DNA from 3 places in the Halomonas qaidamensis genome. Region 1 is predicted to be linked to each of the others. Evidence: predicted binding sites of a transcription regulator. Region 1 holds the regulator's gene; each other region holds the start of a gene.
The links. The regulator PhoB, encoded in region 1, activates phosphate uptake and scavenging genes when phosphate is short. The targets are predictions, from matches to a motif close to TGTCATANNNNTGTCANA.
Positions count from the first base shown of each region.

Region 1 (3,279 bases):
CGCTATTGGCAGACAGTGTATGGGGGCGGCGCTCAGTGTTTCAGCACAGCGGACTGTCGCTATTGGTACAGGAATACTTTTTATCAAGCATGGCAGATGATCTTGACCTGCCTTCGCGCTAGGCTAGTGCCAGCGTATTCTTTTTGAGAGGTAAGCATGGATCGTTCTCTGTTGCGGCCAACGGGATGGGCCCGAGTGGCAGATTTTTTACATTTAATGCGCTTAGATCGCCCGATTGGCACCTGGCTACTGATGTGGCCAACGTTATGGGCGCTTTGGATAGCGGCTGACGGTGTGCCTGAGCGTAATGTGCTGCTAATTTTTATTGCTGGTGTGTATGTGATGCGTGCCGCGGGCTGCGTGGTCAATGATTACGCTGACCGTCACTTTGATGGCCATGTAAAGCGCACTAAGCATCGCCCATTAGCCACTGGGCGTATCAGTGAAACCGAAGCGCAGCTACTGTTTATCGCGCTGGTTGCCGCCGCTTTCGTTTTAGTGTTGCTGACCAACTGGTTTACGGTGCTGCTTTCAATCGGCGGTGTTGTTTTAGCGTTTATTTACCCCTTTATGAAGCGGTATACCCACTTCCCACAAGTGTTTTTAGGAGCGGCGTTTTCTTGGGCGATCCCCATGGCATTCGGTGCAGTATTGGGGTACGTTCCGTTTGAAGCGTGGCTGTTGTTTAGTGCGAACGTTTTATGGACAGTGGCTTACGATACCCAATACGCCATGGTCGACCGCGACGATGACCTTAAAATTGGCATTAAATCTACCGCGGTGCTGTTTGGTAGTGCTGACCGCTTTATCATTGGTGTGCTGCAAGCAGCGACATTGTTGCTACTTGCATGGGTGGGAATACGTGTTGGTTTGGGAGGGTTTTTCTGGCTTGGGTTAACGGGGATGGCCGCTACGTTTGCCCACCAACAGCGGCTAATTGCTGGCCGTGAGCGTGACCGCTGTTTCCAAGCATTTCTAAACAATCACTGGTCTGGCTTATTGATTTTTGCAGGAATAGTACTGAGTTGGTGGCCAATCACTGGCTAAATATCGTCTTTGTCATAGAATTGTCATCAAGTCATGGTGTTATCGTCATTGACATGTCACTGAACTGTTTTGTTGAACTGTTCTTTCGAACCAGTTTTCATTGAACACCGTGAGGCCCCTGGAATGACCGCCAAGACCGTTTTGATTGTCGATGATGAAGCGCCTATCCGCGAAATGATCGCCGTGGCGCTTGAAATGGCTGACTATCGCGTACTTGAAGCGGATAACGCCCAGGATGCCCACGCCATGATGGTTGACCATCAGCCAGATCTACTTTTGCTGGATTGGATGATGCCCGGTACCAGTGGTATTGAACTGGCAAGGCGTTTGAAGCGTGAAGAAGCGACAGCAGAAGTGCCTATAATCATGCTAACCGCCAAAGGCGAAGAGGATAATAAGATTCAGGGGCTTGAAGCTGGCGCTGATGACTATATCACCAAACCTTTTTCGCCCCGTGAGCTGGTAGCGCGCTTAAAAGCAGTGTTACGCCGTACTACGCCTCGTGGCGTCGAAGATCCTATCGAAATCAATGGCTTGCTTTTAGATCCTGTCAGCCATCGGGTGAGCGCTTATGGCAAAGCATTGGAAATGGGGCCGACAGAGTATCGTTTGCTGCAGTTCTTTATGACCCACCAAGAACGCGCTTACACACGTAGCCAGTTACTTGATCAAGTGTGGGGCGGTAACGTGTATGTTGAAGAGCGTACCGTAGACGTCCACATTCGTCGTTTACGCAAGGCCCTCGGGGAAGCCCACCAAAACCTTATTCAAACGGTGCGTGGCACTGGATACCGCTTCTCTGCCCGGGTGTAACCGTGCGTTTGTGGAGCCGAGAACTGTGGCGCTTTGTTTTGTGGGCAATGCTAGGCCTTTTCCTAGGGTGGCTGGTGGCAGTTCCAGGCATCGGTCTAGCGGCGGGCCTTACCGTTTGTCTTGGCTACCATTTACGTCAACTACGTGCGCTATTTAAATGGTTAACGCTTCATCCCCATGATGAACCCCCCGCAGCGAACGGGATATGGGGTGAGCTATTTGATCGCTTGTATCGCTATCAAAAAAGCCAACGGATTACCCAGAACCGCTTACGCGCGACGTTGGCACGTATTCAGGAATCATCTGAAGCAATGCGTGATAGCGTAGTTATGTTGGACCGGCATGGTGACCTAGAGTGGTGGAACAGCGCAGCGACAGAAATGCTGGGCCTACAAACGGCTCATGACCGTGGCCAGCACATTACCAACCTGCTTCGTGACCCAAGATTTATCAGCTATTTTAACGCGTGTAAGTACGGTGAGCCGCTAACCTTGACGTCGCCCATCGATGAACGGCGCATCCTTCAATATCAAATTACCCTTTATGGCGATGATGAACGCTTAGTAATGGCGCGAGATATTACTCGCCTCCATCGTTTAGAGCAGATGCGTCGTGACTTTGTGGCGAACGTTTCCCATGAGCTACGTACCCCGCTTACAGTGTTAACGGGGTATTTAGAAACCTACGGCGAGCTGAAAGATCAGTTGCCGCCGCGGTTAGGTCGCGGGATTGGCCAGATGGAAGAGCAGACTAAACGCATGCAAAATTTGGTCAATGATTTGCTGCTACTTTCGCGGTTAGAAATTGATCAAGGGGGAGAGGATCACCAACCGCTAGCGGTAGGACCGTTACTCGATAGTATCCGCCGCGATGCGCTTGCACTTTCTAATCAACAACACAGTGTTCATGTTGTGCTTGAGAGTGATGCGCGGCTCATTGGTAGCGAACAAGAGCTGCATAGTGCTGTTTCTAACCTTGCCTTTAACGCTGTGCGGTATACCCCAACAGGAAGTCAGATAACGCTTCGCTGGAAAACGCTACCAAATGGTGGCGCCTGCATTGACGTTGATGATGACGGTGAAGGGATAGACCCGGTTCATATTCCACGCCTAACAGAGCGCTTTTACCGTGTTGATAAAGGGCGTAGTACAGCGACGGGTGGCACGGGCCTTGGCCTTGCGATTGTGAAGCATGTACTACTAAGACATGATGCACTGCTACACATTGAATCCCATCCTGGCGAAGGAGCCCTCTTTCGCTGTGTTTTTCCCTCCTCCCGGATTGTTGAAAACGAGCATAGCCTGACATAGGGCTTGTAAATACAAATATTGTATAAGTGTGCCATGCTGTCATATAAGTATGGATACATAATGCTCATGTGCCATTTCTAACCAGTTTGCCTCCCTTATTTCGAAAGAC
Region 1 is NZ_CP080627.1:3,694,796-3,698,074, reverse strand. Features, by position in the region: gene K1Y77_RS16670 (chorismate--pyruvate lyase family protein) at 1-122, shown strand, start outside; gene ubiA (4-hydroxybenzoate octaprenyltransferase) at 157-1,047, shown strand; gene phoB (phosphate regulon transcriptional regulator PhoB) at 1,171-1,860, shown strand; gene phoR (phosphate regulon sensor histidine kinase PhoR) at 1,863-3,170, shown strand.

Region 2 (3,279 bases), 440 kb from region 1:
GGCGATCTGATTATCTTCACCAGAACCCCGCTCTGCTAACGCAACACCAGAGACCAGTGCAAGAGCGATGGCAGCGACGATGTTAAGTACTTTCATGATTCATTCTCTCTCGTTTTACTTAAGCAACAAATAAATGGAACATCTAAAAAGATGTGCTCACGAATAAACCAGGGGGTTCATCGATGCTTAATTAGTTACCGCGGTACGTTGAGTAGCCGTAAGGGCTAAGCAGCAGTGGAATGTGGTAATGCTGGTCAGCATCTTCTACCTCGAAAGGCACTGGTACATTGGGGAAGAAAGTAGCGGTGCCGTGTGCTTCAAACCATTCACCGGTTTCAAACGTCACACGGTAAGTACCTGGTAAGAATGCCTCATCAGTGGGATAAAGGGCTGACACACGACCTGCATCGTCGGTAGTTGCTGTTGCCAGTGACTCCCAGCCCCCATCGGTATGTCGTTCAAGCTCAACATCAACGCCGGGGGATGGCTGGCCGTTCTGGATATTGAGGACATGAACGCTTAGCGGGTTATCAGCCGCCAGTGCAGTGGCAGCAACGCTGCTAAAAACCATACCGGCAAACAGGGCAGACAATAGTTTCATAAAAAAACATCCTTTTAGGGTGATAGGTAAAGAGCGATCTTTATGGGATTTACTGGGGTATTACGCTGTCGATAGCCGTCAGGGCACAGCCTTCGTCAATGGCAGAACCACCTGCTCCGGCAACGCCAAGGGCACCAATCAGCTCACCCTCGACTCTGAGCGGCACACCGCCACCCAATAGCAGCAATTCATCCAACGTGTTTAGGTTGGCCGACTCAGGGTCTTGGCGAGCATGCTCAGATAACGCGCGGCTGGTACTGCCGGTCGACAAAGACGTAAATGCTTTGCGTTGGGCGGCCACCGTGTTGTGGGGGCCGATGTTGTCATCGCGTTGCAAAGCCACCAGGTTGCCACCACGGTCTACCGCAGCGACCACGGCTGTACGGCCATCGGCATGGCACGCTTCCAAGGTGGCATTCACTAAGCGATTAGCCAGATCTAGCGACAGCGTCTGCTGCTGTAGCGGCCCGGTATCGGCAAGCACGCTACCGGCCAACAAGACAGCACCAAGCAGGGGCAGGCGAGCACGTCGTGATGTCATGAAAGTCTCCTTATCAAGTGATGGCATCATCCTGACAGCTCGACCTCGTCAAACACCTGACGGCAGCATTACAGATTTGTAATGTGAAAAAGCGTCCGATCCGGCTACTCTGTGTCGATTTCGCGGGGACACGGCATGCGTATCCTGGTAGTAGAAGACGAACAAAAAACCGCTGATTACCTGAGCAGAGGGCTAGGTGAATCAGGTTATGCCGTTGAGATAGCACGCGATGGATACGATGCGCAGCATTACATTGAAGAGGACGAATTCGACCTGATCATTCTTGATGTCATGCTGCCCGGCCTTGATGGCTGGCAGTTGCTACCACTGATCCGCCGCCGCAGCCAAGTACCAGTGCTATTTTTGACCGCCCGCGATGCCGTGGAGTATCGCGTTAAAGGGCTGGAATTAGGTGCAGACGACTACTTGGTCAAGCCCTTCTCATTTGTCGAACTGCTAGCCCGCGTGCGCACACTGTTACGCCGCAGCCCGCCTCGCGAAAGAGAGCACTTTCGCGTCGCCGATTTAGAGATGGATGTTTTGCGCCGCCGCGTTACCCGTCAAGGCGAACGACTTGCACTCACCAACAAAGAATTTGCGCTTTTAGAGCTATTTCTCGACCGAGAAGGTGAAGTGCTATCACGCACCTATATTGCTTCTCGGGTGTGGCAAATGAATTTTGACAGCGATACCAACGTCGTCGAAGTGGCTATCCGGCGACTTCGCGCTAAACTCGACGACCCCTTTCCCACTAAACTCATCCACACCGAGCGCGGCATGGGTTATGTGCTTGAGGAGCGTTCTTAATGCCAACGCTGAACTCGTTAGCAACGCGCTTATCGCTACTTTTTGCCCTGGTCAGCGTGCTACTGCTGGGCAGTATCGGCACTTATCTCTACCACTCGCTGACACGTGAAATTGCTTGGCGTGATGACCAAATGCTGCATGGCCGCCTAGAGCGCATGGAAGCGCTGCTCTACGATGGTGAAAGTATTACGATGCTTCACCAACGCCCTCAACTCTATGCCAACATGCTGGGCAATCACGACAGCTTACTGTGGGTAATTGATAACGAGGGACAGGTATTGATTGAGGTTAACCCAAGCAATCTGCCTGTGCCGGATCTACCGATGACGACGACCGTCCGCTTTAATGATACGTCCGGGTCAATACCAGCAAGACTGGCATGGCACACCCTTGAACAAAATGGCCAGCCATTAACACTGGTCGCAGGTAAGTTACTTAATGAGCGTAATCAGATGCTCGCTGCCTACCAGTTCAAGCTATGGATTGCATTAATCGTCGGCGCCTTACTGGCATTTTTACTTGGCTGGGGCGTCAGCCGACAGGGGCTTCAACCGCTGCGACGCTTAGCTGAACAGGCGGCACGCATTGACATTCGCCAACTGAATCATCGCCTAAGTGTGGCTGGCGAAACCGAGGAAATCAGCCGTCTCAGCCAAGGCCTGAATCGAATGCTCGATCGATTAGAAGAAGGGTTTTCGCAGCTCTCACGCCACTCTGCAGATATGGCACACGAACTGCGAACCCCCTTAACCAACTTGCTAGGACAGACACAACATACCCTGCGCCGGGACAGAAGTGATGCGGAGTATCGTCAGGTGCTGGAATCGAATATCGAAGAGTATGAGCGCTTATCAAGAATGATCGATAGCCTGCTGTTCCTAGCACGTACCGAAAGCCCTTCACATACCCTACCCTGTGAGCAGGTCGACCTCGGTGAGTTAGTCACTCAGCTATGTGATTACTTCGAGGGCATGGCAGAGGACGATGATCGCTCGCTAGTGAACCACAGCCACGGTAGCGTGGTTGCCAACCGTGACCTACTGCGCACAGCCTTAGCCAATCTAATCGCTAATGCCCTGCGCTATGGGCGCTCAGGAACCCCTATCAGCATCTCTACCACCAGCGTTGAAGGCCAAATCGAGTTACGCATTCATAATCATGGCCCCGCGATACCACCAGAAGACTTGCCAAGAGTGTTTGAGCGGTTCTATCGCTGCGACCCAGCGCGAAGCGGCGTGGCAGGTTCAGGCGGCTTAGGGCTAGCCATTGTTCGCTCTATTGCACAGTGGCATCAAGGCGACGTCCAGGTTGAAAGTAATAACCAAGAAGG
Region 2 is NZ_CP080627.1:3,259,587-3,262,865, forward strand. Features, by position in the region: gene K1Y77_RS14660 (hypothetical protein) at 1-96, opposite strand, end outside; gene uraH (hydroxyisourate hydrolase) at 191-601, opposite strand; gene K1Y77_RS14670 (GlcG/HbpS family heme-binding protein) at 651-1,142, opposite strand; gene K1Y77_RS14675 (heavy metal response regulator transcription factor) at 1,278-1,949, shown strand; gene K1Y77_RS14680 (heavy metal sensor histidine kinase) at 1,949-3,279, shown strand, end outside.
Region 2: K1Y77_RS14675 (heavy metal response regulator transcription factor) is a predicted target of PhoB. The motif match lies at 1,162-1,179, and genes of this name have one in related genera.

Region 3 (3,279 bases), 1.1 Mb from region 1:
CTATTGGCATGAGTGAGCTACTAACCAAAGCGGTTGATCGTATTGATGAACTGTTCAATCTAAAAGGTGAGATGACCGGACTTTCCTCGGGATTTCGTGACCTGGATGAAATGACGTCCGGCCTGCAGCCTTCGGATTTGGTGATTATTGCCGGACGTCCGTCTATGGGTAAGACCACCTTTGCAATGAACCTGGTTGAACATGCGGTGATCTCTAGCGACAAACCGGTGATGGTGTTTTCCATGGAGATGCCCGCTGAGTCGCTGATGCTACGGATGCTGTCGTCACTAGGCCGGATTGATCAGACTCGCGTGCGCTCTGGCCAGTTGGAAGATGAAGACTGGCCGCGGCTTACCTCAGCAGTCAATTTGCTCAAAGACAAGCAGCTGTTTATAGACGACACCGCAGCACTTTCGCCCAACGAAATGCGCTCGCGTTTACGCAGGGTAGTGCGTGAACACGGTAATATGGCACTGATCATGATTGACTATCTGCAGCTGATGCAGATCCCCGGTTTTTCTGAAAACCGAACCGGTGAGATTTCGGAAATATCCCGTTCGTTGAAGGGGTTGGCAAAAGAGTTTCAGTGTCCTGTTGTGGCCCTTTCACAGCTTAACCGTTCGTTAGAGCAACGCCCCAATAAACGTCCTGTGATGTCGGACTTAAGGGAGTCGGGTGCGATCGAGCAGGATGCCGACGTGATTGCTTTTGTTTACCGAGATGAAGTGTATAACCCCGATAATCCTGATAACCAGGGGATTGCTGAGCTGATTATCGGCAAGCAGCGTAACGGCCCGATTGGGACGGTGCATATGGCGTTTATTGGTAAGTACACGCGCTTTGAAGATCTAGCGCCTGATAGCTATGGTGAAGCTTTCGGTGATTAACTTGAGCGTCAGGGGGGAGAACGTATAATGCTCCTCCCCGACGAAACAGATAGACAGGAGTAGCAAATGGCAGGTGGTTTTAGACGTGGCAACCGTAAGCGTCTTCCAAAGTTAGAAGGCCGTGGGGAGTTGCAGTCGCTAGAGCGTGAAGGGCCATTTAAAGAGTGGTTGGGTATGCCTGACCTCTACCGTTACTTCCTAGTGGTCGAAGGGGAAAAATATAGCTACCAGACTGAGGATTCGGAGCTGCCAGTCACCGTGGGCGATAAGGTGGTTTTTCGTTATAAGGAAACCAAAGGCGGCAACTGGATTGATCGCAACTCGTTAGGTAAGGCCATCGACCCATCTGAATATCAATAATTCGATGAATATGTTGATGAAAAAGTTGATGAATTCTTGGCTGAATAGTTGATGGTTTGGTCAGGAACTCTCTTGTGATGTTGCCGTCATAGCTAGTTAGTGTAAAGGTAATAAAATTGTCATGGGGTAACGTCATGCTGTGCCCCATGATAATTAACAATCATAGGAGAGCATCATGGAACTGAAAGAACTGAAACGGTTTGTCGCAGGGCACGACAACTTTGAAATACGCGTCATTACTCATTCTGGTAGCCGTTTTTACCAAGTTGAACTTGAAGATGTTGAGGGTGAGCGGCACATGCTAACTCAGCGTAACAAGCCAATGCTGTTTCGCTCACTAGACGATGTCTACCTTGAGCTAAAGCGCGCTGGCATCCATCGTGCTTACTTAGTTCAGCATGTGCCCCAGGATGAAGTGATTGGTCGTGATGCGCATTACAGCTCGCCACTGACATCGCGTATGCCGCTGGTATTTTAATTTTAACCTGATCTTCTTTTATTCACTTATTTAGCGGCACGTTTTTCCCACCACTGCCCCAGTCGAACGCGGCGACGGGCAAAAAAACGATAGCTTGCATCCATTATCCCCCGTAGGCCTGGTAAGCAAGATAGCCACACTAGCCACCGGTAGCCCAACACCGCATAAAGGGCCCGGCTGGCATCCATCCCGATATACCAACTTCCCTTGCTGTCTCTTACATGTAGCAGCCCCATCATGTCACTAAAGGTGCGTCCAACATCGGCAGCGTTGAAGTTTTCATCCTGAATATCCACTAAGGTCACGCGCTCTTTATGGCGATGTTTTGCAAGCCATGCGACTTCTACGCGGCAAAAGGGGCAGTGACCATCGTGGTATAGGGTGACTGGTGAGTTGGCTTGGAGTGTCGAAAAACGGCTCATTGAGTGTCCTTTGCGTTATAACCTTGGGTATGGTGCGCTTGGCCGTAGCCTTGGCTGGTCGGTAGTGAGGCTAGAAACTGTTCCGCCTGCTGACGCATCGCCTCACGCTTTTCGTCTTTCATGCGTGAGAGAGAGCCATAGATTAGTTTCATGCGCGGGTTACGGTTTAGCTGCTCAGCGTTGGTTTCCAGAAAATGCCAATAAAGGCTGTTAAATGGGCAGGCTTTTGGGCCAGTTACCTGCTTTGGGGAGTAGCGACAGTGCTGGCAGTGGTCAGACATTTTGTCGATATACTTGCCGGAAGCGCAGTAAGGTTTGGAACCCATTAGACCACCATCGGCATGCAGCACCATGCCCAACGTATTGGGCAGCTCGACCCATTCGCAGGCATCGGCATAAACCGCCAGGTACCAATCGCAGAGTGCTTCAGGCTTCACGCCGCAAAGTAGGGCAAAGTTGCCGGTTACCATTAAGCGCTGAATATGGTGGGCATAGCTGTTGTCGATGGTCATTTGAATAGCGCGCTGTAAGCAACGCATATCAGTATTTCCATCCCAGTAAAACGCAGGCAAATCGCGTTCAAAACCAAGCCGGTTTTCACGCTTATAATTCGGCATGTGTGTCCAGTAAAGCCCACGAACATACTCTCGCCAGCCAAGTATCTGACGAATAAACCCTTCAACAGCGTTAAGGGGGGCTTTGCCATCGTAATACTGCTGCTCAGCGGCTTCGCACACTTCTTGAGGGGTTAACAGACCGATATTGAGCGCCGCCGATAGCCTGGAGTGATACAGAAACGGTGCGGCGTCGCTAATTGCATCCTGATAGCGGCCAAAATCGGCCAGGCCGTGGTTGAGAAAGTGCTTCAAATCCACCAGCGCCTGTCGGCGGGTGACGGGGAGGTTGAAGTTATCCAGGGAGCCCATATGGTCGCTAAAATGGCGCTTGGCGTCGTTGAGTGCTTCCTTGGTGAGCGCATCTTGGGTGTGTTGGGGTAGCGCTGGAAAACGGAGGGTTGCATCAATCGGTTCGCGGTTGTCGTGGTCGAAATTCCACTGGCCACCCGCAGGCGCATCGCCTTCCATTAACAGGCCGGTTCGCTTGCGCTGCTCACGATAAAAATACTCTAAAC
Region 3 is NZ_CP080627.1:2,612,108-2,615,386, reverse strand. Features, by position in the region: gene dnaB (replicative DNA helicase) at 1-887, shown strand, start outside; gene K1Y77_RS11835 (hypothetical protein) at 954-1,247, shown strand; gene K1Y77_RS11830 (DUF6482 family protein) at 1,423-1,725, shown strand; gene K1Y77_RS11825 (thiol-disulfide oxidoreductase DCC family protein) at 1,752-2,147, opposite strand; gene K1Y77_RS11820 (cryptochrome/photolyase family protein) at 2,144-3,279, opposite strand, start outside.
Region 3: K1Y77_RS11830 (DUF6482 family protein) is a predicted target of PhoB. The motif match lies at 1,354-1,371, and genes of this name have one in related genera.